Linked DNA regions of Salipiger abyssi. The protein of the gene in region 2 interacts with the protein of the main gene of each other region in a pairwise test. Links are inferred from orthologs where the notes say so. Each region holds a gene or a part of one and is shown on either strand. Other genes may lie near its edges.

Region 1 (3,970 bases), on a different replicon or contig from region 2:
CGCCCGGGCGATCCGTGAGTGATGGCCGGGCACGCCGCGAAGTGCGTGGTCCGGGGCTCCGGGCGGGAGTGGCGAGGGCCGGCGGCTTATTCCGCCGGCGCGCTGGGCGTGGCGGGTGCCGTCTCGTCGCCGAGCACCGGGGCACCGGCCTCGGGCGTGCTCTGTTCGATGGCCGCGGGCGCTGCCGGGCCGTCGGTGGGCGCGCCGCCGCCCAGGACTCCCACGCCGACGATCAGCGCGACGATCACCGCGACCGCGACCACGAGGCCGACCACCGTGCCGCCGGAGCGGCCCGAGGGCATGCGGGTCTGAGGATCGGCGCGCAGATGCGCGGCATAGGGGTTGGAGGCGTGGGTCTGGTCGTTCTGATAGGCCATGACGGAACTCCTTGTCCGGATTGCGTCGGTTTCAGTTCACTTGCCAGGCGCGGGGCATGTGCTGCGCCATCGGTGATCATGAAACCATTTCCGCACGTCAGAGTTGCCGCCTAACGCGGGAACTCCCGGTTTCCGGCAGGAGCCCGCCTTAAATGCCGGGGCGATGCGCCGAACCCCGCCGCGCCGCGATGCGGCGTGGCGCGAAGCTGCCGGTTTGCGGTGCCGGGATGAGGGGATTTCCGCCCGTTCCGCGCCTGGCGCGCCCTGTCCGCAAGCTCTGGACCATCGCGAGTCGCTTGCCTATAACGCCCGGCATGATGGGCCGTCTCGCGATCATCATTCGAATTACATGCCCGGCGCTCTAAACCGCAGAGCCGCCGGGACAAGGCGTATGGACTTTCGCGCCGACCAGAGTTTCCCCCAATTTCTCAAGAACCGGGACCGCAGATCATGTGCGCCGAAACGCCTGACTACAAGGACACGCTGAACCTTCCGAAGACCGATTTTCCGATGCGCGCGGGGCTGCCCAAGCGCGAGCCGGAATGGCTGGAGCGCTGGGCAAGGATCGGCATCTACGACCGCCTGCGCGAAACTGCCGCCGGGCGCACGCCCTTTACCCTGCATGACGGCCCGCCCTATGCGAACGGCCACCTGCATATCGGTCACGCGCTGAACAAGACGATCAAGGACATGATCGTGCGCTCGCATCAGATGATGGGGCATGAGGCGCGCTACGTGCCCGGCTGGGACTGCCACGGCCTGCCCATCGAGTGGAAGATCGAGGAACAGTACCGCGCCAAGGGCAAGAACAAGGACGAGGTGCCGGTCGTCGATTTCCGTCAGGAATGCCGGAAGTTCGCCGAGGGCTGGGTGGATATCCAGCGCGAGGAGTTCAAGCGGCTGGGCATCACCGGCAACTGGGCCGATCCCTATCTGACGATGAACTACCACGCCGAGCGTGTGATCGCCGAGGAATTCATGAAGTTCCTGATGACCGGCACGCTCTATCAGGGCTCCAAGCCCGTGATGTGGTCGCCGGTGGAAAAGACCGCGCTGGCCGAGGCCGAGGTCGAGTATCACGACAAGGAAAGCTTCACCATCTGGGTGAAGTTCAAGGCCGTCGCGTCGGATGCTGCCGGTGAGGCCCCGGATCAGGTTCGGGGCGGGGATCTCGCCGGGGCCTATGTGGTGATCTGGACCACCACCCCCTGGACCATGCCGTCGAACAAGGCCGTGGTCTATGGCGAGGACTTCCAGTACGGGCTTTACGAGGTCACCGACACCCCGGAGGAATGCTGGGCGAGCAAGGGCGAGCGCTATATCCTCGCCGACAAGCTGGCTGGGCAGACCTTTGCGCGGGCGCGGCTTGAGGAAGGCCAGTGGACCCGGGTGCGCGACGTCCCGACCGACGAGCTGGCCGGCCTGTCCCTCATGCACCCGCTTGCCGGTGCCGACGGTGCCAATGGCGAATGGGACGATCCGCGCGATTTCCGCGCCGCGCCCTTCGTCACCGACGAAGAGGGCACCGGCTTTGTGCATTGCGCGCCCTCTCACGGGATGGAGGAATTCGAGCTTTACCGCGATCTGGGCATGCTCGATCAGGTCATCACCTATAACGTCATGGAAGACGGCTCCTTCCGCGAGGGGCTGCCCTTCTTCGGCGGCAGGATGATCCTCAAGCCCAACGGCAAGGAGGGCGATGCCAACAAGGCGGTCATCGACAAGCTGGCCGAAGTCGGCGGGCTCTTGGCACGCGGCAAGATCAAGCACAGCTATCCGCATAGCTGGCGCTCCAAGGCGCCGGTGATCTACCGCAACACGCCGCAATGGTTCGCCGCCATCGACCGCGCCGTCGGCGACGGGCAGGACAGCTACGGCACCACGATCCGCGAGCGCTCGCTGCGCTCCATCGACGAGCTGGTGAAATTCACCCCGCAATCGGGCCGCAACCGGCTCTATTCGATGATCGAGGCGCGCCCGGACTGGGTGCTGTCGCGTCAGCGCGCCTGGGGCGTGCCGCTGACCTGTTTCGTGAAGAAGGGCGCGCTGCCCACCGATCCCGATTTCCTGCTGCGCGATCCGGCGGTGAATGCCCGCATCTGCGAGGCCTTCGAGACCGAGGGCGCCGATTGCTGGTATGTCGACGGCGCCAAGGAGCGGTTCCTCGGCAACGAGTATAACGCCGAGGAGTGGGAACAGGTCTTCGACGTGCTCGACGTGTGGTTCGACAGCGGCTCGACCCATGCCTTTGTGCTGCGCGACCGCCCGGACGGCACCGAGGACGGCATCGCCGATGTCTATATGGAAGGCACCGACCAACATCGCGGCTGGTTCCATTCCTCCATGCTTCAGGCCTGCGGCACCATCGGCCGCGCGCCCTATCGCAACGTGGTGACGCATGGCTTCACGCTGGACGAGAAGGGCAACAAGATGTCCAAATCGCTCGGCAACACCATCGTGCCCGAGGAGGTGGTGAAGCAATACGGCGCCGATATCCTGCGGCTCTGGGTGGCGCAGACCGATTACACCGCCGACCAGCGCATCGGGCCGGAGATCCTCAAGGGTGTGGCCGACAGCTATCGCCGGCTGCGCAACACCATGCGCTTCATGCTGGGCGCTCTGGGGCATTTCTCCGAGGCGGATCGTGTGGAGGCCGCCGACATGCCCGAGCTGGAACGCTGGGTGCTGCACCGCCTCGCCGAGCTCGACGCCAAGGTGCAGGAGGGCTATCGCGCCTATGATTTCCAGTCGGTGTTCCAGGCGGTCTTTACCTTCTGCACCGTGGATCTCTCGGCCTTCTATTTCGACATCCGCAAGGATGCGCTTTACTGCGACGGCGACACCGCGCGCCGCAAGGCCGCGCGCACGGTGATGGATCTGCTGTTCCACCGCCTCACCACCTGGCTGGCGCCGATCCTTGTCTTCACCATGGAAGATGTCTGGCTCGACCGCTTCCCGGGCGAGGAGAGCTCGGTGCACCTTCAGGATTTCCCCGAAACGCCGGCAAGCTGGCGCGACGAGGCGCTGGCGGCGAAATGGGCGCAGGTCCGGGCGGCACGCCGCGCGGTGACCGCCGCGCTGGAGATCCAGCGGACCGACAAGGTGATCGGCGCCTCGCTGGAGGCGGCGCCCATCGTGCATGTGGAGGATGCCGAGATGCTGGAGGCGCTGAAGACCGTCGCCTTCGACGATATCTGCATCACCTCGGGCATCATGCTCACCGCCGATCCGGCGCCGCAGGAAGCCTTCCGCATGGCGGAGGTGCCGGGCGTCGGCGTGGTCTTTGAAAAGGCCGATGGCGGCAAATGCCAGCGCTGCTGGAAGATCCTGCCGGATGTGGGCAGCCACAGCCACGCCGCCACCTGCGCGCGCTGCGACGCCGCGCTGGGCTGAGGCGAACGGCACAATTTGCGATCAGACGGGGCGCTTCACGGCGCCCCGTTTTGTGTCAGCTGCCCTGCCTGCCCCCGGAGTCGTGCGATTTTATGGTATGAGGATACCATAACAACAGCGAATCCGGGGGAATGGAGATGAAGAGACGCGCAATGCTCGGGCTTGTTTCGGCGGCCCTTTTGGTCGGCTGTGCCACGGGT
Region 2 (3,859 bases):
AAAAAGTATCGGGCAAATTTCCGATCTGAGGTAGAGCGGCGCGGGCCGGAGCGTTACCGTCTCAGCACGCGACCGGCCCGGGTGGAGATCGGGCAGGGCGCGCGACGGAGGAGAGTGAATGCAACCCGATCTGGAACTCGTGCACATCCGCAAGGGCGAGAGCTTTGCCGCCTGGATGCACGGCTATCCGTTCCGGACCGTGCGCTGGCATTACCATCCCGAATACGAAATCCACCTCGTCGTGGACACGCATGGCACGTTTTATATCGGCGATCACATCGGCGCGTTCGGCCCCGGGCAACTGATCATGACCGGCCCGAACCTGCCGCAGAACTGGATTTCCGATATCGCGCCGGGCGAGGTCGTGCCCGAGCGCTCCTTTGTCATCCAGTTTCCCGAGGCGTTTATCGAAGATGCCGCCGCCGCGATGCCCGAGATGGAGGCGATCCGCCCGCTGCTCGACCGCAGCCATCGCGGGCTGCTCTTCGACGAGACGACGGCGGCGCAGATCAAGCCGCTGATGATGGAGCTTTTCGAAGCACAGGGCCTGCGCCGGCTGGCGCTGTTCTGGGAGATCCTCGACCTGCTGGCACGCGCGCCCGATCCGGAGGTGCTGGCGAGCCTGAGCTACGAGCTCGACCTCGAGTCCCTCAAGGAGAGCGGGGTCAACAAGGCCATCGCCTATCTGCGCGAGAACCTGACCGAGAATATCGACGAGAAAGACCTGGCGCAGATGGTCAACCAGAGCCCCAGCGCCTTTTCGCGGGCTTTCAAACGGCACACCGGCTCGACCCTGGTGCGCTACAAGAACCAGCTCAGGGTGGATCTGGCCTGCCAGATGCTCCTGACCCGTCCGGAGGCCAAGGTGGCCGAGATCTGCTATGATGTCGGCTTCTCCAACCTCTCCAATTTCAACCGTCATTTCGTGAGGCTGAAGGGCATGTCGCCCTCGCAGTTCCGGACGACCTTTGCGGCGAACGGGGTGTTCTCGGAGGCGGACTGAACCAGACGGATACCGGACGTACACGAATTCGGGCGGCGGGGTGCCGTCCGGACAGGGGCGGGCTTTGCCTGCCGCAGAAAACTTGGGAGGATACCCTGATGAAACATCTGCTCGGAGCCGCATCGGCGGCTGCACTCGCACTCTCGATGGCCGCGCCGGCCTCGGCCCAGGACGACGGGCTGAAGATCGGCATGACCTTCCAGGAGATGAACAACCCCTATTTCGTCTCGATGCAGGAGGCGCTGATGGGCGCCGCCGAGGATCTTGGCGCCGAGGTCGTGGTGACCGATGCGGGCCATGACGTGGCCAAGCAGATCTCGGATGTCGAGGACATGCTGACCCAGGGCATCGACATCCTGCTGCTGAACCCGACCGACAGCGCCGGCATCGAGGCCGCCGTGCACATGGCCAAGGCGCAGGACGTGATCGTCGTCGCGGTCGATGCCAATGCCAACGGCCCGGTCGACACCTTTGTCGGTTCCAAGAACCGCGACGCGGGCTATCAGTCCTGCAAGTATCTCGCCGACGAGCTGGGCGGCGAGGGCGAGGTCGCGATCCTCGACGGTATCCCGGTGGTGCCGATCCTTCAGCGCGTCGAGGGCTGCAAGGCGGCGTTCGACGAATACGAGGGCATCGAGCTGGTCGACACCCAGAACGGCCGTCAGGACCGCTCGGTCGCGCTTGGCGTGGTCGAGAACATGATCCAGTCGCACCAGAACCTCGCCGGCATCTTCTCGGTCAATGACGGCGGCGCCATGGGTGCGCTGGCGGCGATCCAGGGCTCGGGCCGCGACATCAAGCTGACCTCGGTCGACGGGGCGCCGGAAGCGGTGGAGGCCATCGCCGCGGGCGGGCCGTTCATCGAGACCACCGCGCAGTTCCCGCGCGATCAGGTGCGCGTCGGCCTCGCCATGGCGCTGGCGCAGAAATGGGGCGCACGCGTGGTGCCCGCCGAGGTGCCGATCGACGTGCGCGTGGTCGATGCCGAGAATGCCGCCGATTTCAGCTGGTAAACCCGACACCGCCACCCCCGCCCGGCGTGGGGGTGGCGCTTTTCCGCAACGTCCCAAGGCTGCCCAACCATGCTGCAACTGACCGGAATCAAGAAGCGCTTCGGCACGATCCAGGTGCTGCACGGGGTGGATCTGGATGTGCGGGCCGGCGAGGTTCACGCCCTGCTGGGCGAGAACGGCGCGGGCAAATCGACGCTGATGAAGATCCTCACCGGCATCATCCAGCCCAGCGAGGGCACCATCACCATCGAGGGCGAGCCGCGCCAGTTCTCGAATTACGACGAGGCCATCGCGGCGGGCATCGGCATCGTCTTTCAGGAATTCAGCCTGATCCCCTATCTGACGGCGGTGGAGAACATGTTTCTCGCCCGCGAGATCCGCAATCGCTTCGGCCTGCTCGACCGCCGCGCCATGCATGATCGCGCGAAAGAGATCCTCGCCCGGCTCGAGGTCGACGTGCCGCTGGATGTGCCCATCGCCAAGCTCTCGGTCGCGGAACAGCAATTCGTCGAGATCGCAAAGGCGCTGTCGCTGAATGCGCGCATCCTCGTGCTGGACGAGCCCACCGCGACGCTGACCCCCTCGGAGGTGGCGCATCTCTTCAAGGTGATGCGCGAACTGCGCAAGCAGGGCGTGGCGATCATCTTCATCTCGCACCATCTTGAAGAGATCTTCGAGATCTGCGACCGCATCACCGTGCTGCGCGACGGCGAGTTCGTCGGCGATTGCCTGGTGTCCGAGACCGATACCGACCGGCTGGTCGAGATGATGGTCGGGCGCCGGATCGAGAACAGCTTTCCCGAAAAGCCCGGCCCGCGCGCCGATGCCAGGGTCATGCTGGAATGCGAGGAGGTGCAGCTCCGCAAGGGCGGGCCGGTGTCGGATTTCGTGCTGCGCGAGGGCGAGATCCTCGGCTTTGCCGGGCTGGTGGGCTCGGGCCGGTCGGAAACCGCGCTGGCGATGCTGGGCGCGTTCCCGGCGGCGCGCTGCAAGGTGCTGGTGGACGGGGTGGAAACCCGGTTCAGGGAGCCCGCCGAGGCGCTGGCGCATGGCATCGGCCTGCTGCCCGAAAGCCGCAAGGAACAGGGGCTGATCACCAGTTTCCCGATCCTTCAGAACATCTCGATCAACAATTACGGCAAGTATCGCCGCGGCCACTGGTTCATCGACCTCAAGAAGGAGCTGGCCGATACCGAGGCCGCGATGAAGGAGGTCCGCGTCAAGGCGCCGGGCCCGATGGCGCGGGTCGATACGCTGTCGGGCGGCAACCAGCAGAAGGTGGTGATCGCCCGCTGGCTGAACCACCAGATGAAGGTGCTGATCTTCGACGAGCCGACACGCGGCATCGACGTCGGCGCCAAGGCCGAGATTTACCAGCTCATGCGCGCGTTCACCGCGCAGGGCTATGCCATCATCATGATTTCCTCCGAGCTGCCCGAAGTGATCGGCATGTCGGACCGGGTCTGCGTCTTCCGCCAGGGCGGGATCGTCGCGACCGTCGAGGGCGACGCCATCAATTCCGAGGAAATCATGTCCCACGCCACGACCGGGAGGGTCAGACATGTCGCATAACGCCAACTCTGCCGAGCAGGGCAAGGGAGGGGTCAGCCTGCGCTGGCTCCTGCATTCGCCGCTTGCGCTGCCGCTGATCGGGCTCATCGTGGTCTCGGTCCTGATGGGCTTTGCCTCGGAGAATTTCTTCTCGGTCTCCAACATCATGAACGTGCTGCGGCAGGTCTCCATCGTCGGCATCCTCGCCGTGGGCATGACCTTTGTGATCCTGACCGGCGGCATCGACCTGTCGGTCGGCGCGGTCATGGCGCTGTCGGGCACCATTGCCGCC

Evidence for each region.
Region 1: the proteins of Ga0080574_RS00980 (region 2) and ileS interact in binary tests that used the Escherichia coli proteins (3 or more experiments, as listed by UniProt). The link is inferred for Salipiger abyssi from one-to-one orthologs.

Annotation. Positions count from the first base shown.
Region 1 is NZ_CP015093.1:2,831,502-2,835,471, forward strand. What follows is about bases 511-3,970. They hold ileS (isoleucine--tRNA ligase), read left to right. Parts: upstream 511-827; coding sequence 828-3,770; downstream 3,771-3,970. Other genes in these bases: Ga0080574_RS17365 (histidine phosphatase family protein), read left to right, coding at 3,908-3,970. In the rest of the region: Ga0080574_RS17355 (hypothetical protein), read right to left, coding at 87-377. UniProt on the Escherichia coli protein: Catalyzes the attachment of isoleucine to tRNA(Ile). As IleRS can inadvertently accommodate and process structurally similar amino acids such as valine, to avoid such errors it has two additional distinct tRNA(Ile)-dependent editing activities.
Region 2 is NZ_CP015090.1:65,689-69,547, reverse strand. What follows is about bases 221-3,058. They hold Ga0080574_RS00980 (ABC transporter substrate-binding protein), read left to right. Parts: upstream 221-1,101; coding sequence 1,102-2,016; downstream 2,017-3,058. Other genes in these bases: Ga0080574_RS00975 (sugar ABC transporter ATP-binding protein), read left to right, coding at 2,086-3,058; Ga0080574_RS00985 (AraC family transcriptional regulator), read left to right, coding at 221-1,003. Also shown: more of Ga0080574_RS00985, read left to right, coding at 119-220; more of Ga0080574_RS00975, read left to right, coding at 3,059-3,588; Ga0080574_RS00970 (ABC transporter permease), read left to right, coding at 3,578-3,859. UniProt on the Escherichia coli protein: Part of the ABC transporter complex RbsABC involved in ribose import. Binds ribose. Also serves as the primary chemoreceptor for chemotaxis.